3 regions of the Klebsiella ornithinolytica genome follow, and region 3 is predicted to be linked to each of the others. Evidence: predicted binding sites of a transcription regulator. Region 3 holds the regulator's gene; each other region holds the start of a gene.
The links. The regulator CRP, encoded in region 3, controls carbon source genes, mostly activating them, when cyclic AMP is high. The targets are predictions, from matches to a motif close to ATGTGANNNNNNTCACAT.
Positions count from the first base shown of each region.

Region 1: udp (uridine phosphorylase) is a predicted target of CRP. The motif match lies at 2,990-3,007, and genes of this name have one in related genera.
Region 2: serC (3-phosphoserine/phosphohydroxythreonine transaminase) is a predicted target of CRP. The motif match lies at 1,696-1,713, and genes of this name have one in related genera.

Region 1 is NZ_CP130153.1:5,319,193-5,326,203, forward strand. It holds gene ubiE (bifunctional demethylmenaquinone methyltransferase/2-methoxy-6-polyprenyl-1,4-benzoquinol methylase UbiE) at 1-450, opposite strand, end outside; gene rmuC (DNA recombination protein RmuC) at 517-1,965, opposite strand; gene udp (uridine phosphorylase) at 2,105-2,866, opposite strand; gene Q1L34_RS25165 (dienelactone hydrolase family protein) at 3,133-3,945, shown strand; gene Q1L34_RS25170 (transporter substrate-binding domain-containing protein) at 3,950-4,639, opposite strand; gene metE (5-methyltetrahydropteroyltriglutamate--homocysteine S-methyltransferase) at 4,801-7,011, opposite strand, start outside.
Region 2 is NZ_CP130153.1:3,699,098-3,706,108, reverse strand. It holds gene ycaO (30S ribosomal protein S12 methylthiotransferase accessory factor YcaO) at 1-842, opposite strand, end outside; gene Q1L34_RS17735 (DUF421 domain-containing protein) at 958-1,650, shown strand; gene serC (3-phosphoserine/phosphohydroxythreonine transaminase) at 1,838-2,926, shown strand; gene aroA (3-phosphoshikimate 1-carboxyvinyltransferase) at 2,999-4,282, shown strand; gene cmk ((d)CMP kinase) at 4,487-5,170, shown strand; gene rpsA (30S ribosomal protein S1) at 5,307-6,980, shown strand.
Region 3 is NZ_CP130153.1:435,702-442,712, reverse strand. It holds gene Q1L34_RS01985 (hydrolase) at 1-770, shown strand, start outside; gene Q1L34_RS01980 (YheU family protein) at 767-985, shown strand; gene Q1L34_RS01975 (phosphoribulokinase) at 1,021-1,887, shown strand; gene Q1L34_RS01970 (OsmC family protein) at 1,968-2,372, opposite strand; gene crp (cAMP-activated global transcriptional regulator CRP) at 2,679-3,311, shown strand; gene Q1L34_RS01960 (YccS/YhfK family putative transporter) at 3,364-5,442, shown strand; gene argD (bifunctional acetylornithine/succinyldiaminopimelate transaminase) at 5,432-6,652, opposite strand; gene pabA (aminodeoxychorismate synthase component 2) at 6,742-7,011, opposite strand, start outside.

The DNA.
Region 1 (7,011 bases), 660 kb from region 3:
TTCTTTATCGGTGACGTTACGCAGGCCAAATGAAATCGTGATGCAGTCAAAAGTGTTGTCGGCAAACGGCAGCGCTTCTGCGTTAGCCTGAACGTATTCAACGTTGCCGACGATGCCGATGTTGCGCAGCTTTTCGCGCCCCATTTTCAGCATAGAGTCGTTGATATCTGCCAGCATGACGCGCCCCGTTTCACCCACCAGACGAGAGAACTTCGCCGTCAGGTCGCCGGTGCCGCCGGCCAGGTCCAGAACGGTCTGTCCACGGCGTACGCCGCTGCAATCGATGGTGAAACGCTTCCACAAACGATGAATACCGAACGACATCAGATCATTCATAACATCATATTTTGCGGCCACAGAATGGAATACATGTGCCACCATGTCCGCCTTCTGCTCTTTGGCTACCGTCTGAAAACCAAAGTGCGTCGTTTCTTGTGAATCCTCAACCATCTCAATGCCTGCTTATCAAGAAAATGTTCGCCGAGTGTAACAGATTCAGCGCATTTCCCATACGGTTCAACGCGGCATAGAGGACTCGCCGGACATCGTCTCATCGGCCGGATCGGAGGTATATTCGTTATCTTCAAGCGCTTTTTCGTCTTCTTCAGAACGATATTCGTCATCCTGAGCCGTTGCCTGATCGACTAAATCAGGATTAATCCCGCGCTTCACTTCAACGCCAAGACCGCGGAACGCTTCTGCCTGCACCAGCAGATTTCCGCGCCCGGAAGCAAGCTTTTTCATCGCCTGGCGATAGTTATCCTGGGCTTTATCCAGGCTCTGCCCAATGGCGGACATATCATCAACGAACAGTCGCATTTTGTCGTACAGACGACCTGCGCGCTCAGCGATTTTCTGCGCATTGCGGCTTTGATGTTCATAACGCCAGAGATTGGCAATCGTCCGCAGCGCCACCAGCAGCGTCGTCGGACTGACCAGCATAATGTTGTTCTTCAGCGCTTCGCTGATAAGTTCAGGCTGGCGGTCGATAGCCAGCAGGAAAGCCGGCTCCACGGGAATAAACATCAGCACATAGTCGAGCGAGCGCAGGCCCGGCAGCTGTTGATAATCTTTACGTCCGAGCAGGCGAATATGGTTACGCACCGAGGCGATATGCTCCTGCAGCGCCGCCTCGCGGGTGTAGTCATCTTCGGCATTGAAATAGCGTTCGTAGGCCACCAGCGTCATTTTGGCATCAATGACCACATCTTTCCCCTGCGGCAGGCGAACGATGACATCGGGCTGCATGCGCGAACGACCTTCTGTTTCGATGCTGACCTGGGTCTGGTATTCATACCCTTCGCGTAGCCCGGAAGCTTCCAGCACGCGGGTTAGCACCACCTCTCCCCAGTTACCCTGCGTTTTGTTATCCCCTTTCAACGCCCGGGTCAGGTTCAACGCCTCCTGCGCCATCTGCGCGTTCAGCTGCTGCAGATTGCGGATCTCATGGGCCAGCGTATGCCGCTCACGCGCCTCCTGGCCAAAACTGTCCTGCACCTGGCGGCGGAAACCGTCCAGCTGTTCACGCAGCGGCGTCAGCAGGCCATGTAAACTCTGCCGGTTCTGCTCATCGACGCGCCGGTTGCTGTGTTCGAAAATGCGGTTTGCCAGGTTTTCAAACTGCTCGCTCAGACGCTGTTCGCTGTTCACCATCTGGCGGATTTTATCCTCGGCGTGGATCCGGGTAGATTCAAGGCGGGTGGTGACTTCGCGGAGATCGGCCTCCAGAGAGCTATTGATATCACGCAGGCTGCGCAGTTCGTTATTCAGCAACTCACATTCATCGCGCCAGTGGGCCTCCTGCACCAGCTGCTGGCGCGCGGCGCTGAGCTCGATATCCAGTTCACGGCGCTCCTCGATAAGGTCGGCGCGAATTTGGTCAGCTTTGGCTTTGGTCGCCAGCCACCCTGCGACCAGCCCTACGGCCAGCGCCACGATGGCACTTATCACAATCGAGATATCCACAACGCCCCCTGCGGCAACAACTTACGGCACAAAAATAGAATTGTGCTGTACAAACGTCCAGTTTAAAAGAGATTTCCTGCGAGGCGCAGCGCAAAAAAGAAAGGCCGGAAGATCCGGCCCTGGGTGGAGAGGCGAGGAATTACAGCAGACGGCGAGCCGCTTCGACGACGATTTTTACCGCGTGGCTTTCGGTTTGCTTCATGGTTTCCGCGTTCGGAATTTCCTGCTGGGTACGGTTGACGATAACCCCGGCAACCATCCCGGCACGCAGCCCCTGGCTGGCACACATGGTCAGCAGAGTCGCAGACTCCATCTCGTAGTTCATGACCCCCATTGACTGCCACTCTTCCATAGAACCTTTAAAACGGCTGACCACGCGACCGGAGAAGGTGTCGTAGCGCTCCTGGCCCGGGTAGAAGGTGTCAGATGATGCGGTCACGCCGATATGGGTGGTCGCGCCGATCGATTTGGCCGCTTCAACCAGCGCAGTGGTGCAGGCAAAGTCAGCCACGGCCGGGTATTCCATCGGCGCAAAGTGCAGACTCGCGCCATCAAGACGTACGGATGCGGTGGTAACCAGCACGTCACCGACGTTAATGTGTGGCTGGATAGCGCCGGTGGTGCCGATACGCAGGAAGGTACGAATCCCCAGCTGCGCCAGCTCTTCAACGGCGATGGACGTTGACGGGCCGCCGATACCGGTAGAGCAGACAATGACCGACTTGCCATCCAGTTCGGCACGCCAGGAGGTAAATTCGCGGTGAGATGCCAGCTTGACCGGCTTATCCATCAGCGCGGCGATCTTTTCCACACGCTCCGGATCGCCAGGGACGATAGCCAGCGTAGCCCCTTGTAAATCGTTTTTGGTGAGGCCGAGATGAAAAACATCAGACTTAGACATAAAAAACTCCTCTGTGGGTCGAATTATCAGCAGAAGCAAAACGGTACTTTACAGAAGCTACCCGCTTAGTTTTGTGACAAAAATCACCATGAACAAAAATCATTGCAATGATTTTCCATCAAAAAGTGATAAACATCACATTAACAAGTTATATTCATCGTGTCTGAACAAAAGATAGCCTGTTTCAGGCACTGTGCTTTGTTAACGTCCGGTCGATAGCGTCTATAGTTATCGATGCGCTAATAAATAAGGGTACGGAGAATACCATGACCACAACCAAGCAACCTGGCTTTGCGCCTGCAGCCACGCCGCACGCTTCTACCGCCGTTCATACCTCGGAGGAGAGCATCATCACAGGCGAAACGTCGATCCCCACTCAGGGAGAGAACATGCCGGCCTATCATGCTCGTCCGAAGAACGCCGATGGCCTGCTGCCGGTCGTTATCGTTGTTCAGGAAATTTTCGGCGTCCATGAACATATCCGCGACATTTGCCGCCGTCTGGCGCAGGAGGGATATCTGGCTATCGCGCCAGAGCTCTACTTCCGCCAGGGCGATCCGAATGACTATACCGATATCCCCACCCTGTTCCAGGAGCTGGTCAGCAAAGTGCCGGATGCGCAGGTGCTGGCCGACCTCGACCATGTCGCCAGCTGGGCCGCACGCCACGGAGGCGATGCTCATCGTCTGCTGATCACCGGCTTCTGCTGGGGTGGACGCATTACCTGGCTTTATGCCGCCCATAACCCGCAGCTAAAAGCCGCCGTCGCCTGGTACGGAAAGCTGGTCGGGCAGAAAACCCTGAACTCAGCGAAATATCCGGTGGATATCGCCGTTGATCTCAACGCGCCGGTGCTGGGGTTGTACGGTGGCAAAGACGCCAGCATTCCGCAGGATACGGTGGAAACCATGCGTCACGCGCTTCGCGCGGCCAACGCCAAAGCGGAGATCATCGTCTACCCGGAAGCCGATCACGCCTTTAACGCCGATTATCGCGCCAGCTATCATGAAGAATCGGCCAAAGACGGCTGGCAGCGTATGCTGGCATGGTTTGCGCAGTATGGCGGGAAGCGCGCGTAAGCCGCTATCGGTTGCCGATATGGCGGTTAATCATATCGGCGATCGTTCCGTCACTCTTCCATGCCGCCAGACAACCACAGACAAATTCATAGTGCTGTAGCCGGTTTCGGGGAACGCAAATCGCTTGCTGTATCTGGCTGAAACTATCAGGCAGGAGGCGAAACTGGGGATATTCCCGCGCCACGCTGGCAAGCGGCTGACGGATCCCGGCAACCATCTCCCCTTCCCCGGCGATAAACGCGCGGATCGCCTCCTGGGAGGTAGCGTACTGCTGCATCACCGCATGGCGTAGCGTTCGAATCAGATACAGTTCATAGGCCGCCCCTCTCCCGACGTTAATCGTTACTCCCGGGCGATCCATCGCTTGTACGGAGTGAATATCGCTGTCGTTTCTGACCAGCACTGAACTTTCAATCGTGACATACGGCGGGGTGAAGCACAGTTTGTCTTCACGAGCGGGATCAATCGCCAGGAAAGCAATATCCCACTGGTCCAGCAAAGCTACATCAACCACTTTCCCGGCCGTCGGCCAGGTCACAAATCGCGCCTCGCAACCGCATTCCGCGGCCAGTTTTTTGGCTAACTCGGCGGTGATGCCACCCGGGGTATTATCCGGCAATAACGTGGCGAGAACCGGGTTCCCCAGATTAATAGCAAAACATAAGGACCGCTGCGGATCGTCGAGTCTGGTCATCATTCTCCCCCGGAAATGTCTGTGCTTGCTCAGTGCAGCTAAGCGTAGCCCAGCCGCAGGCACTCCGCAGGTTAGACGGGACATTTGCCAGCACGAAAGAGAAAAGAAAAAGAGAAAAGAAGAGGAGGCCTGGGCCTCCTCCGGGACGAGGGTTAACGGAGTTATGCCTGACGCAGATTCTGCGCGGCTTTCACCATGTTAGCCAGCGCGGCGCGGGTTTCCGGCCAGCCGCGAGTTTTCAGGCCACAGTCCGGGTTGACCCACAGACGCTCTGCCGGGATACGCTGCGCCGCTTTCTCCAGCAGTGCTTCAATCCACTCCACGCTCGGAACGTTCGGCGAATGGATGTCATACACGCCCGGTCCGATTTCGTTCGGGTATTCGAACTCTTCAAACGACTCCAGCAGCTCCATGTCAGAACGCGAGGTTTCAATGGTGATCACGTCCGCATCCAGCGCGGCAATCGAATCCATGATGTCGTTGAACTCGCAGTAGCACATATGGGTGTGGATCTGGGTATCATCCCGCGCCACCGCGGCATTGATCCGGAAGGCTTCCACGCCCCACTGCAGATAAGCATCCCAGTCGCTACGCTTGAGCGGCAGTCCTTCACGCAGCGCCGGCTCATCAATCTGGATGATACCGATACCGGCCGCCTCCAGATCCGCCACTTCGTCACGCAGCGCCAGCGCAATCTGTTTGGCGATGGTTTCGCGACTGACGTCTTCACGCGGGAATGACCAGCAAAGAATCGTCACCGGACCGGTCAGCATGCCTTTCACCGGCTTGTCGGTCAGCGACTGGGCAAACTTCGCCCACTCAACGGTGATTGCTTCCGGGCGACTGACATCCCCGATGACCACCGGCGGCTTCACGCAGCGGGAGCCGTAGCTCTGTACCCAACCGTTTTGCGTGAAGATGAACCCGTCGAGATGCTCACCGAAGTACTCCACCATGTCGTTACGCTCGGCTTCGCCGTGAACCAGAACATCTAGCCCTAAACGTTCCTGCTCAACAATCGCCTGCTTGATATGCTCCGCAATACCGGTGCGATAGTGGTTGGCATCGAGATTGCCTTTTTTGAAGTCCAGACGCAGGCCACGGATCTCGGTAGTCTGTGGAAAAGAGCCGATGGTCGTGGTCGGCCACGCCGGTAGATTGAAGCGCGTACGCTGCGCCCTGGCGCGTTCAGCATATGGGCTGTTGCGCTGGCTGTCCTGAGCGGTAATGGCCGCCAGACGTTTTTCTACCGCCGCATTATGTACGCGGGTAGAGTGACGGCGAGCCTGAATCGGCGCGCTCCATTCAACCAGTTTTGCGGTCTCACCGCTATTCAGCGCATCGCGCAGAAGGGCCAGCTCGGTACATTTCTGCAGGGCAAAAGCGAACCAGCTTTTCACTTCCGCATCGAGACGGGTTTCCACGCTCAGGTCGATCGGGCTGTGCAACAGGGAGCATGAAGTCGCGATCCACAGCGCACGCTGGCCGACGATGTCTTTAATTTGCGCATACTTCTCCGTCAGATCGGCGCGCCAGACGTTACGGCCGTTGATCAGGCCCGCAGAGAGCAGCCAGTCGGCTGGCAGACGCCGGTGCAGATCGGCCACATCATCTTTACCGTGAACCAGGTCAACGTGCAGACCCTGCACCGGCAGCGCGGTGATGGTGTCGAGGTTGGCGGTGATGCCTTCAAAGTAGGTGGTCAGCAGCAGCTTAACCTGACCTGCGAGCGCGTCATACGCCGGTTTGAACGCCTCCAGCCACGCCTGCGGCAGTTCCAGCACCAGAGCCGGCTCGTCAATCTGTACCCACTCGATGCCGCGTTTTGCCAGCTCTGCCAGCACCTGCTGGTAAACCGGCAGGATATCCTTCAGCAGGCTCAAACGGTCAAACTGTTCGCCTTTGACTTTGCCCAGCCACAGATAAGTGACCGGCCCCAACAGGACGGGTTTAACCTTATGACCAAGCGCCAGCGCTTCGTCCACTTCATCCAGCAGCTGGGTCCAGGTCAGTTTGAACGACTGCCCTTTCACAAACTCTGGCACCATGTAGTGATAGTTGGTGTTAAACCATTTGGTCATTTCTGCCGCTGCCGCCGGTTCGCCGGTCGGCGCACGGCCGCGGCCAATGCGGAACAGGGTATCGATATCAACCGAGCCATCTTTGTTCTGATGACGAGCCGGCACGTTACCCAGTAGCAGGCTGGTAGTCAGAACATGGTCGTACCAGGCGAAATCACCCACCGGCAGCAGGTCAACGCCCGCCTGCTTCTGCTGCTCCCAGTGACGGGCGCGCAGCTCGCGGCCCACCGCCAGCAGTTCTTCGCGGGTTGAGTTACCCGCCCAGTAGCTCTCTTGCGCTTTTTTCAGCTC
Region 2 (7,011 bases), 2.3 Mb from region 3:
CCGAAGTCCGGATGCGCGCCGAAAGAGGCGAAGCAGGTTCCGTTGGTCGGGTTAAACAACACCACGCAGATAACCGGGTATTTGCCGCCCAGCGAGCCATCGTAAGCAAAGATCGGGAAACCTTCGGCTTCCAGCTTATTGATGGACTCCACCACACCTGGATAACGCGCCATGACCTCTGCCGGAATTTCTGGCAGGCTGATGCTCTCAGCAATGATGCGGTTTTTAATGTGACGCTCGAAGACTTCCGACAGTGCCTGAACGCGCGCTTCGTTCGCCGTGTTGCCTGCGGACATCCCGTTAGAGACATACAGGTTGCCGACGATATTCATCGGGATATAGACGGTTTCGCCATCGGACTGGCGGGTGAACGGCAGGCCGCAAACGCCGCGTTCGTCGTTGCCCGACTGCAGATCGACCAGCATGCTGGCGGTCAACTGATCGTCAGGATCGTAAAATGCGCGCAGACGAGGATCCAGCAGACCTTCCGGCACTTCATCGTCTTCGGTCAGCGGGAACCATTTCTCATTTGGATAGTGGACGAATGGTCCGTTAGCGATGGTTTCGCCCAGCCAAAAGTCAGCAAAAAAGTAGTTGGTGGACAGACGCTCGAAATATTCACCAAGAGCCGAGGCCAGCGCCGCTTTTTTGGTTGCCCCTTTGCCGTTGGTGAAACACAGCGAGCACTCTTTATCACGGATATGTACTGACCACACGTGCGGTACGGGATTCAGCCATGAGGCCTCTTCAATATCAAATCCGAGGTCGAGCAATTTCTGCTGGAAGCGGGCGATGGAATCTTCCAGGGCGGCATCTTTGCCGGGAATAAACGTTTGAGTCATGGCGATCACTTTTATCGTACGTAAAGCGCGCAATGATACGGCTTTTAGATGACCGGCGCTATCTCCATCGTCTGGCTATCCTTACTGACACCCGATAACTGTGCAGGCGTTAACCATGAAGGCATTTGATTGGCATCGTATGGCGCTGGATAAAGTGCCAGTGGACTTTTTGGCTGAGGTGGCGCTGAGGAGCGTGTACACCTTTGTCCTGGTATTTATCTTTCTCAAAATCACCGGCCGACGCGGCGTGCGGCAGATGTCGCTGTTCGAAGTCCTCATTATCCTGACCCTTGGATCCGCGGCAGGGGATGTCGCTTTCTATGACGATGTCCCGATGCTGCCGGTGCTGGTGGTCTTTGTCACCCTGGCGTTGCTCTACCGGCTGATCATGTGGCTGATGGGCAAAAGCGAGAAGCTGGAGAACCTGCTTGAGGGCAAACCGATCCCGGTCATCGAACAGGGGGAACTGGCCTGGAAAAATTTACAGGCGGAAAACATGACCGAATTCGAGTTTTTTATGGAGCTGCGGATCAACGGCGTCGAACAGCTGGGACAGGTCCGGTTGGCTATTCTGGAAACCAACGGGCAAATCAGTCTCTACTACTATGCGGATCGAGACGTCAAAGCCGGTCTGTCTATTTTACCTCCTCCCCATAACGCAAGCTTCGCTACCATTCCGCGCGACGATGAATATGCCTGCGTACGGTGTAGCGCAGTTCTTAATCTCCGCGCCGGGGATAAACAATTATGTCCCCGCTGCGCAAATGCAGAATGGTCGCAGGCCAGCAGGGCGAAAAGAGTCACCTGACAGCAATTATGTCGGTTTTATGACGTCAAGCCGGCAGATTCTTTTGTGTGACGACAGCCACATTTCGTGGCTGCTTAGTTTTACTCGTTGCGGTGCGTGTCACTGAATGATAAAACCGATAGCCACAGGAATAACTTATGCCCGCGATGGTTCGCGGGCAGACAACATAGCAACGTGGTGAGGGGAAATGGCTCAGGTCTATAACTTTAGTTCGGGCCCGGCAATGCTGCCGGCGGAAGTTCTCAAACTGGCACAGCAGGAGCTGTGTGACTGGCATGGCCTGGGTACGTCGGTCATGGAAATCAGTCACCGTGGTAAAGAGTTTATCCAGGTGGCTGAGGCGGCTGAACAGGATTTTCGCGATCTGCTCAATATCCCCTCCAACTACAAAGTTTTATTCTGCCACGGCGGTGGTCGCGGTCAGTTCGCGGGCGTTCCGCTGAACCTGCTGGGTGATAAAACCACCGCTGACTATGTTGATGCCGGCTACTGGGCGGCAAGCGCGATTAAAGAAGCGAAAAAATATTGTTCGCCGAACGCCATTGACGCGAAAATCACGGTTGACGGCCTGCGCGGAGTTAAGCCGATGAGCGAATGGCAGTTGACGCCAGGCGCGGCCTATCTGCACTACTGTCCGAATGAAACCATCGACGGCATTGCGATTGATGAAACGCCGAATTTTGCGGACGACGTCGTGGTTGCGGCGGATTTCTCCTCCACCATTCTCTCTGCCCCGATTGATGTCAGCCGTTACGGCGTTATCTATGCGGGCGCACAGAAAAATATCGGCCCGGCGGGCCTGACGCTGGTGATTGTACGTGAAGACCTGCTGGGTAAAGCCAGTATCGCCTGCCCGTCAATTCTCGACTACACCGTACTGGATGCTAACGACTCCATGTTTAACACCCCGCCGACGTTCGCCTGGTACCTGGCCGGTCTGGTGTTCAAGTGGCTGAAAGAGCAGGGCGGCGTCGCGGCAATGGACAAAATCAATCAGCAAAAAGCCGATTTGCTGTATGGTGCGATCGACCGCAGCAGCTTCTATCGTAACGATGTGGCAGCGGCTAACCGTTCCCGTATGAACGTCCCGTTCCAGCTGGCCGACAGTGCGCTGGATAAACTGTTCCTTGAAGAGTCCTTTGCCGCAGGTCTGCATGCACTGAAAGGCCACCGCGTAGTGGGCGGCATGCGTGCTTCTATCTATAACGCGATGCCGCTGGCGGGCGTGAAGGCACTGACCGACTTTATGCAGGATTTTGAACGCCGCCACGGCTAATCACCCTCCTGTTTTTCATCCCCGCGGCTGGTCTGCGGGGTTTTTATTCTGTTTGTTTGAGAGTTAAGTTTGATGGAATCCCTGACGTTACAACCCATTGCGCGAGTAGATGGCACCGTGAACCTGCCTGGGTCAAAAAGTGTCTCTAACCGTGCTTTGCTGCTGGCGGCTTTGGCCCGTGGCACCACGGTGCTGACCAACCTGCTGGACAGCGACGATGTACGCCATATGCTGAATGCCCTGAGCGCCCTGGGAGTTCATTACGTTCTGTCTGCTGACCGCACCCGCTGTGAAGTGACCGGCAACGCTGGGCCGCTGCAGGCTGGTAGTGCGCTGGAGCTGTTCCTCGGTAACGCAGGGACCGCCATGCGTCCGCTGGCGGCCGCGCTGTGTCTGGGCGGCAACGATATCGTGTTGACCGGCGAACCGCGCATGAAAGAGCGCCCGATTGGCCATCTGGTCGACGCGCTGCGCCAGGGCGGCGCGCAGATTGATTATCTGGAGCAGGAAAACTATCCGCCTCTGCGCCTGCGCGGCGGCTTTACCGGCGGCGAAGTTGAAGTGGACGGCAGCGTATCCAGCCAGTTCCTCACCGCGCTGCTGATGGCTGCGCCACTGGCGCCGCAGGATACCGTCATCGCGATTAAAGGCGAGCTGGTTTCCCGCCCATATATCGACATCACGCTGCATCTGATGAAAACATTCGGCGTTGAGGTCGAGAATCAGGCCTATCAGCGCTTTATTGTCAGCGGCAATCAGCAGTACCAGTCGCCGGGTGATTACCTGGTGGAGGGGGATGCCTCTTCGGCCTCTTATTTCCTCGCTGCCGGCGCCATCAAAGGTGGGACGGTAAAAGTCACCGGTATCGGCCGCAACAGCGTACAGGGCGATATTCGTTTTGCCGACGTGCTGGAAAAAATGGGGGCGACCGTCACCTGGGGCGAGGATTATATTGCCTGTACCCGCGGCGAGCTGAATGCTATCGATATGGATATGAACCATATTCCGGATGCGGCGATGACTATCGCCACTGCGGCGCTGTTTGCCAGGGGAACGACCACGCTACGCAACATCTATAACTGGCGCGTCAAAGAGACCGACCGTCTGTTTGCGATGGCCACCGAACTGCGTAAAGTGGGCGCTGAAGTGGAAGAGGGGGAGGATTACATTCGCATTACGCCTCCGCTGACGCTGCAGTTTGCCGAGATTGGCACCTATAACGATCACCGTATGGCAATGTGTTTCTCGCTGGTGGCGTTGTCTGATACGCCGGTGACTATTCTTGACCCGAAATGTACGGCGAAAACCTTCCCGGATTACTTCGAGCAGCTGGCGCGAATCAGTACGCTGGCGTAACGTTCGCTGCGCAAAAAGCAAACCGAAAAGGTAAAATATTGTCATCTTCCGGGCTGACGTTCCGTCAGCCCGCTATAATTGCGCAATTCTTCTGCGTTTCATTTCTGGTAGTCCGTAATTTGCAAGCAATGCTCACTTTCCGGCGTAGAGATGCGTATAATGCGCGGCGTTTATATTCTATGCGCCTTGCTGAAGGAGAAAAAGATGACGGCAAATATTCCGGTAATCACCATTGATGGGCCTGGCGGTGCGGGTAAAGGCACATTGTGCAAGGCAATGGCGGAAGCGCTGGGCTGGCATCTGCTGGATTCCGGGGCCATCTATCGTGTTCTGGCCCTCGCGGCGCTGCATCACCATGTTGATGTCGAATCTGAAGAGGCGCTGGTACCGTTGGCGGCGCACCTGGACGTGCGTTTTATCTCCACCGACGGCACTCTGGAAGTGATTCTTGAAGGCGAAGACGTCAGCGCCGCCATTCGTACTCAGGAAGTGGCTAATACCGCATCGAAAGTTGCCGCGTTTCCCCGCGTGCGTGAAGCATTGCTTCGTCGTCAGCGCGCATTTCGTGAACTGCCTGGCCTGATTGCCGACGGACGCGATATGGGAACCGTCGTGTTTCCCGATGCGCCAGTGAAGATTTTCCTTGATGCTTCGGCACAAGAGCGCGCCCATCGCCGTATGCTGCAGTTGCAGGAAAAGGGCTTTAGTGTTAACTTTGAACGTCTTTTGTCCGAGATAAAAGAACGTGACGATCGCGACCGTAATCGCAGCGTCGCGCCGCTTGTCCCGGCCGCCGATGCTTTAGTTCTCGATTCTACTGAACTAAACATTGAGCAAGTTATTGAAAAAGCGCTACACTATGCGCGCGAAAAACTGGCAGTCGCCTGACCGCGAAGCGGTGAAGCGAAACGGCCTCAGAATTATAGCAGTACCCCCGCAGCAATGGAGTGTTAGCGGGTATGTTAAACAACCCCATCCGGCACGGAGCCAGGTGGACGTTAAATATGAAACCTGAAGATTAAACATGACTGAATCTTTTGCTCAACTATTTGAAGAATCCTTAAAAACAATCGAAACCCGTCCGGGTTCCATCGTTCGTGGTGTTGTTGTTGCTATCGACAAAGATATCGTACTGGTTGACGCTGGTCTGAAATCTGAGTCTGCCATTCCGGCAGAGCAGTTCAAAAACGCCCAGGGCGAGCTGGAAATCCAGGTCGGTGACGAAGTTGACGTTGCTCTGGATGCAGTAGAAGACGGCTTCGGTGAAACCCTGCTGTCCCGTGAAAAAGCTAAACGTCACGAAGCTTGGATCACGCTGGAAAAAGCTTACGAAGAAGCTGAAACTGTAGTCGGTGTTATCAACGGCAAAGTTAAAGGTGGCTTCACTGTTGAGCTGAATGGTATTCGCGCGTTCCTGCCGGGTTCCCTGGTTGACGTTCGTCCGGTTCGCGACACTCTGCACCTGGAAGGCAAAGAGCTTGAGTTCAAAGTAATCAAGCTGGACCAGAAGCGTAACAACGTTGTTGTATCCCGTCGTGCCGTTATCGAATCCGAAAACAGCGCAGAACGCGATCAGCTGCTGGAAAACCTGCAGGAAGGCATGGAAGTCAAAGGTATCGTTAAGAACCTCACTGACTACGGCGCATTCGTTGATCTGGGCGGCGTTGACGGCCTGCTGCACATCACCGACATGGCGTGGAAACGCGTTAAGCACCCGAGCGAAATCGTAAACGTTGGCGACGAAATCACTGTTAAAGTGCTGAAGTTCGACCGCGAGCGTACTCGTGTATCTCTGGGCCTGAAACAGCTGGGCGAAGATCCGTGGGTAGCTATCGCTAAGCGTTATCCGGAAGGTACCAAACTGACCGGTCGCGTGACCAACCTGACCGACTACGGCTGCTTCGTTGAAATCGAAGAAGGCGTTGAAGGCCTGGTTCACGTTTCCGAAATGGATTGGACCAATAAAAACATCCACCCGTCCAAAGTTGTTAACGTTGGCGACGTAGTGGAAGTTATGGTTCTGGATATCGACGAAGAACGTCGTCGTATCTCCCTGGGTCTGAAGCAGTGCAAAAACAACCCGTGGCAGCAGTTTGCGGAAACCCACAACAAGGGCGACCGTGTTGAAGGTAAAATCAAGTCTATCACTGACTTCGGTATCTTCATCGGCCTGGACGGCGGCATCGACGGCCTGGTTCACCTGTCTGACATCTCCTGGAACGTTGCAGGCGAAGAAGCAGTTCGTGAATACAAAAAAGGCGACGAAATCGCAGCAGTTGTTCTGCAGGTTGACGCAGAGCGTGAGCGTATCTCTCTGGGCGTTAAACAGCTCGCAGAAGATCCGTTCAACAACTGGGTTGCACTGAACAAGAAAGGCGCAATCGTAAACGGTAAAGTCACTGCAGTTGACGCTAAAGGCGCAACCGTAGAACTGGCTGACGGCGTTGAAGGTTACCTGCGCGCTTCTGAAGCTTCCCGTGACCGCGTTGAAGATGCAACTCTGGTTCTGAGCGTTGGCGACGACGTTGAAGCTAAATTCACCGGCGTTGATCGTAAAAACCGTGCAATCAGCCTGTCTGTTCGTGCTAAAGACGAAGCTGATGAGAAAGATGCAATCGCAACTGTTAACAAACAGGAAGATGCAAACTTCTCTAACAACGCAATGGCTGAAGCTTTCAAAGCAGCTAAAGGCGAGTAATCTTAGTCATTCAGGTTACAACAACCTGAAT
Region 3 (7,011 bases):
GCCTGCACAGCCCCTATGCTCATGGCCTTATCCATGCAGCCATGCAGCGCGGCTGGCTGGGCGTGGTGATGCATTTCCGCGGCTGTAGCGGCGAACCCAACCGCAATAACCGCATCTATCATTCGGGTGAAACCGAAGATGGCCGCTGGTTCCTGCACTGGCTACAACGCGAATGGGGTGCGGTGCCGACCGCTGCCGTCGGCTATTCGCTGGGCGGGAATATGCTGGGCTGCCTGCTGGCCGAAGAAGGTGATAATGTCCCGCTTGATGCCGCGGTTATTGTCTCAGCCCCGTTCATGCTCGAAGCCTGCAGCTATCATATGGACAAGGGCTTTTCCCGGGTCTATCAGCGTTATCTGCTCAATCTGTTAAAGGCCAACGCCGCGCGTAAGCTGAAAGCCTATCCCGGCTCGCTACCGGTTGATCTCCGCCAGCTCAAAGGTATGCGCCGCATCCGCGAGTTTGACGATATGATCACCGCCAGGATTCACGGATTCGCCGATGCGCTGGACTACTATCGCCAGTGCAGCGCCATGCCGCGCCTCAGCGACATTACGAAACCGACGCTGATCATTCATGCGAAGGACGATCCTTTTATGGACCACCACTCCATTCCGCCGCAAGAGCAGCTCCCGGTAAACGTCGAGTATCAGCTGACCGAAAATGGCGGACACGTCGGATTCGTCGGCGGCACGCTGCGCAAACCGGAAATGTGGCTGGAAAAGCGTATCCCGGACTGGTTAACCCGTTGGTTGGGAGCACAAAAATGATTATTCCCTGGCACGATCTGGATCCCGAAACGCTGGATAACCTGATCGAAAGCTTTGTGTTGCGTGAGGGCACCGATTATGGTGAACATGAACGCTCGCTGGCGGATAAAGTCGCCGACGTCAAACAGCAATTGAAAAGCGGAGAAGCCGTGCTGGTGTGGTCAGAACTGCACGAGACGGTCAACATCATGCCCCGCAAGCAGTTTCACGGCTAAGGCGGCGCCACACATCGTTTAATCTGGGAGTTGTTATGTCTGCCAAACATCCGGTGATTGCCGTCACGGGCTCCAGCGGCGCGGGAACCACGACCACCAGCCTCGCCTTTCGTAAAATTTTCGCCCAGCTAAATCTGCGTGCCGCGGAGGTAGAAGGCGACAGCTTCCATCGCTATACCCGCCCGGAAATGGACATGGCGATCCGCAAAGCGCGCGATCAGGGGAAACACATCAGCTACTTCGGCCCGGAAGCCAACGACTTCGGCCTGCTGGAAAACACCTTCCTTGAGTACGGGCGTAACGGTAGCGGCCAGTCGCGCAAGTATTTGCATACCTATGATGAGGCGGTGCCGTGGAATCAGGTACCGGGCACATTCACACCGTGGCAACCGCTACCGGAACCGACCGATGTCCTGTTTTATGAAGGGCTGCACGGCGGGGTTGTCACGCCGCAGTATAACGTCGCGCAGAATGTCGACCTGCTGGTTGGCGTGGTGCCTATCGTCAACCTGGAATGGATTCAGAAGCTCATCCGCGATACCAGTGAACGAGGTCACTCCCGTGAAGCGGTGATGGATTCCGTGGTCCGTTCAATGGAAGACTATATCAACTTCATCACACCGCAGTTTTCGCGCACCCATATCAACTTCCAGCGCGTCCCCACTGTCGACACCTCCAACCCGTTTGCGGCGAAGGGCATTCCGTCATTGGATGAAAGCTTTGTGGTGATCCACTTCCGCAACCTACCGGATATCGATTTTCCCTGGCTGCTGGCGATGCTACAGGGCTCGTTTATCTCGCATATCAATACGCTGGTGGTGCCTGGCGGGAAAATGGGGCTGGCGATGGAGCTCATCATGACGCCGCTGGTGGAACGCTTGATGGAAGGTAAAGCAATTTAAATTCGCGGCCGGCGCTACGCTTGCGCCGGCCTGCAAGACGGTGTCAACCCGGTAAGCATCGCGCCACCGGGTATCTGGCATTACGCCTCTACCACCTCAAACGAGTGGGTGATGTTCACCGCTTTTTGCAGCATCAGCGCCACCGAGCAGTATTTCTCCGCCGACAGATCCACCGCACGGGAGACGGCCGCATCTTTCAGCTCCTTGCCGGTGACAATAAAATGCATGTTGATATGGGTAAACAGACGCGGCGCCTCTTCCCGACGTTCAGACGTCAGCTTGACTTCACAGTTAGTCACGTTGTGACGACCTTTCTGCAAAATAGACACGACATCGATCGCGCTGCATCCGCCCGCCGCCATCAGCACCATCTCCATTGGGCTTGGCGCTTTATCTCCGGAGTTGCCGTCCATCAGAATCTGGTGACCTGAAGCCGACTCTCCGATGAAGGTTAACCCTTCAACCCATTTCACACGAGCTTGCATAAAATTTAACTCCAAGGTTGCAATTTTCCTGACAGATTACGCGTACATAACAATTCTCGCAACGGAAGGCGACCTGCATCATGCTGAAGCGAGACACCAGGAGACATGCGGCAAAAGCTATGCTAAAACAGTCGGGATGCTACAGTATTACATTGATGTACTGCATGTATGCAGAGGAGTTCACATTACAGGCTGAAGAAAAATCACCAGCCCGTTTCCCAGGCATAGGGAAACAATACGATTGCATGCCCGGATGCCGTGTAGTGTCGGCACCCGGAGATAGCTTATAACAGAGGATAACCGCGCATGGTGCTTGGCAAACCGCAAACAGACCCTACCCTCGAATGGTTCTTGTCTCATTGCCACATTCATAAGTACCCATCTAAAAGCACGCTGATCCACCAGGGTGAAAAAGCAGAAACGTTGTACTACATCGTCAAAGGCTCTGTGGCTGTGCTCATCAAGGATGAAGAAGGTAAAGAGATGATCCTCTCTTACCTCAACCAGGGCGATTTCATCGGTGAATTAGGCTTGTTTGAAGAAGGCCAGGAGCGTAGCGCCTGGGTACGTGCGAAAACCGCATGTGAAGTGGCCGAAATCTCCTACAAAAAATTCCGTCAGCTCATTCAGGTTAACCCGGATATCCTGATGCGCTTGTCGTCGCAGATGGCTCGCCGTCTGCAGGTGACCTCAGAAAAAGTGGGTAACCTTGCCTTCCTCGACGTCACCGGGCGCATCGCTCAGACGCTGTTGAACCTGGCAAAACAGCCGGATGCGATGACCCACCCTGATGGTATGCAAATTAAAATTACCCGTCAGGAAATTGGTCAGATCGTTGGCTGTTCCCGCGAAACCGTTGGCCGTATCCTGAAGATGCTGGAAGATCAGAACCTGATCTCCGCACACGGTAAAACTATCGTCGTATACGGTACGCGTTAAGTCGATAAAACGGCGTATTGCTTGCGCAATACGCCGTTTTTGTTTTCCCTCTATGTGGCGCAGGCTGATTTATCACCCGGAAGTCAACTATGCACTGCGGCAAACGCTGGTGTTGTGTTTGCCTGTCGCAATCGGCCTCCTCCTCGGTCATTTACAGCAAGGTCTGCTGTTCTCGCTGGTGCCCGCCTGCTGTAACGTCGCCGGTCTGGATACGCCGCACAAACGTTTTTTTAAACGCTTGATTATTGGCGGTTCGCTGTTCGCCGGCTGCAGTCTGGTCGTCCAGCTTCTGCTTCAGCAGGCGATCCCGCTACCTTTGATTCTCAGCGGCCTGGCGCTGCTGCTCGGCGTGACGGCGGAGATCAGCTCTCTGCACGCCAGGCTTCTGCCCGCTTCGTTGATTGCCGCGATCTTTACCCTGAGCCTTGCCGGAAACATGCCCGTCTGGGAGCCACTGCTGATCTACGCCCTCGGGACGCTGTGGTACGGTCTGTTTAACTGGTTCTGGTTTTGGCTATGGCGCGAGCAGCCGCTGCGCGAATCGCTGAGCCTGCTCTATCGCGAGCTGGCTAACTACTGCGAAGCCAAATACAGCCTGCTGACCCAGCATATCGATCCCACCACTTCACTGCCGCCGCTGCTCACGCGCCAGCAGAAGGTGGTGGACCTGATCACCCAATGCTACCAGCAGATGCATATGCTGGCGGCGAACCAGCGCAATGACCACAAGCGCCTGCTGCGGGCGTTTCAGATGGCGCTGGATTTGCAGGAACATATCTCCGTCAGCCTGCACCAACCCGAAGAAGTACAAAAACTGGTAGAACGCAGCCATGCCGAGGCGGTGATCCGCTGGAACGCGCAAACCGTTGCCGCTCGCCTGCGGGTGCTGGCCGATGACATCCTGTACCACCGCTATCCGCGGCGCTTTAACATGGATAAGCAGATCGGCGCGCTGGAGAAAATTGCCTGGCAGCATCCGGACAACCCGGTAGGGCAGTTCTGCGCCTGGCACTTCAGCCGAATAGCCCGGGTGCTGCGTACCCAGCGCCCGCTGTACGCTCGCAACCTGATGGCGGATAAAGAGCGCCGTCTGCCGCTGCTGCCCGCGCTAAAAAACTATCTCTCGTTAAAATCACCGGCGTTACGTAACGCTGCGCGTATCTGCGTGATGTTAACGGCCGCGAGCCTGATGGGAAGTGCCCTGAACCTTCCCAAGCCTTACTGGATCCTGATGACGGTGCTTTTTGTAACCCAAAACGGCTACGGCGCGACGCGGGTACGTATCGTCCATCGGGCGGCAGGTACGCTTGCCGGTCTGGCCATCGCCGGACTGGCGTTGCACTTCCATGTCCCGGAGGGTTATACGCTCTCCGCGATGCTGCTCGTCACGCTGCTGAGCTACCTGATTATCCGCAAGCATTATGGCTGGGCGATGGTTGGCTTTACCGTGACGGCGGTGTATACCCTGCAGCTTCTGACGCTCAACGGCGAGCAGTATATTGTCGCCAGGCTTATCGATACGCTTATCGGCTGCCTTATCGCCTTTGGCGGCATGGTCTGGCTATGGCCGCAATGGCAAAGCGGGCTACTGCGTAAGAACGCTCACGACGCGCTGGAAGCCGATCAGGAAGCGATCAGGCTGATTCTTAGCGACGATCATCAGGCTCCGGCGCTGGCCTATCGCCGGATGCGCGTCAATCAGGCGCATAACTCGCTGTATAACTCGCTGAATCAGGCCATGCAGGAACCCGGTTTTAACACACACTATCTTGACGACATGAAACTGTGGGTCACCCACAGCCAGTTTATTGTTGAGCATATCAACGCGATGACCACCCTGGCCCGCGAGCATACGATGCTGACGCCGGAGCTGGCCCGACGCTATCTGGAATCTTGTGAGATTGCGCTCCAGCGTTGCCAGCAGCGGCTGGATTCCGATGGTCCCGGCAGCGCTGGCGATGTCAATATTATGGAGTCGCAGGATGTGGAGGTGAGCCGGGGGCCGTTAAGTACGATGGAGCAACATCTGCAGCGGATCCTCGACCATCTGAACACCATGCACACCATCTCCTCGGTGGCATGGCGTCAGCGCCCGCATCACGGCATCTGGCTACGCGCGATTAAGCGTTAAGAACCTGCTTTACCGCCTGGGCAAAGCGGGCCATGCCTTCGGCAATATCCTGCTCGTCGATGACCAGCGAAGGGACAAAGCGCATCACATCCGGCCCGGCATTCAGCACCATCACGCCGGCATCTGCCGCGGCATAGAGAAAATCACGAGCCCGGCCCTTATACTGCGGCTTAAGCTCCGCGCCAATCAACAGCCCCATACCGCGGATGTCGCTGAACAGGTCAAACTGCGCGTCAATTTGCTGGAGATGCTGCACAAACAGCTCGCGCTTCGCCTTCACGCCCTCCAGCACCTCCGGGGTATTAATCAGGTCAAATGCCGCCCCGGCCACGGCGCAGGCCAGCGGGTTACCGCCGTAGGTCGAACCGTGGGAACCGGCGTGGAATGCGCTGGCAATATCGTTGGTGGTCAGTACGGCGCTGATCGGGAAGCCACCGCCCAGCGCTTTGGCGCTGGTAAGAATGTCCGGCGTCACGCCATAGTGCATATATGCAAACAGCGAACCGGTACGCCCCATGCCGCACTGAACTTCATCAAATACCAGCAGCGCCTGATGCTCATCGCAGAGTTCGCGCAGTCCTTTCAGGAACGCCGGCGTCGCCGCCATCACGCCGCCTTCTCCTTGAATCGGCTCCACAACCACCGCGCAGGTATGATCGTCCATAACGGCCTTAACCGCATGCAGATCGTTAAACGGCACGTGGATAATGTCCGCCGGTTTCGGGCCGAAGCCATCAGAATATTTTGGCTGCCCGCCCACCGATACCGTGAACAGCGAACGGCCGTGGAAAGCATTATGGAAGGCGATGATTTTGGTCTTATACGGGCTGTGACGGGTAATGGTGTAGTGGCGCGCCAGCTTGAACGCCGTTTCGTTCGCTTCGGTGCCAGAGTTCATGAACACCACGCGTTCGGCGAAGGTGGCCTCCACCAGCTTACGACCCAGACGCAGCGCCGGCTCGTTGGTAAAGACATTGCTGGTATGCCACAAGGTTTCGCCCTGCTCATGCAGCGCCGCGACCAGAGCCGGATGACAATGACCTAACGCCGTCACCGCAATCCCGCCCGCGAAATCAACGTACTCTTTGCCCTGCTGATCCCATACGCGGCTACCTTTACCTTTGACCGGGATGAATTCTGCCGGTGCATAAATCGGCAGAATAACTTCATCGAATGTGGCGCGGGTAATTACCGGTTGCTCAGTTGCCATGTCATGCCATCCTTCTTCGTTATGCGGTCATTATTGTGATAATCTAATCACAAAATATGCATAAAAAATCAGTCAATGGCAACTACAAATCATCGATTGAGGAAGTTTGCCAGCAGTTGATGTCCCTGCTCGCTGAGAATACTTTCCGGGTGGAACTGTACCCCTTCGAGATCCCACTCCCGATGGCGAATCGCCATAATCTCTCCGCTTTCACTGCGGGCCGTCACCTCAAAGCATTCAGGAAGCGTCGCGGGATCAATCAGCAGAGAGTGGTAGCGAGTAACGGTCAGCGGATTATTCAGCCCCTGAAAGACCCCCTGCCCGTTATGATAGATGGGAGAAGTTTTGCCGTGCATCAC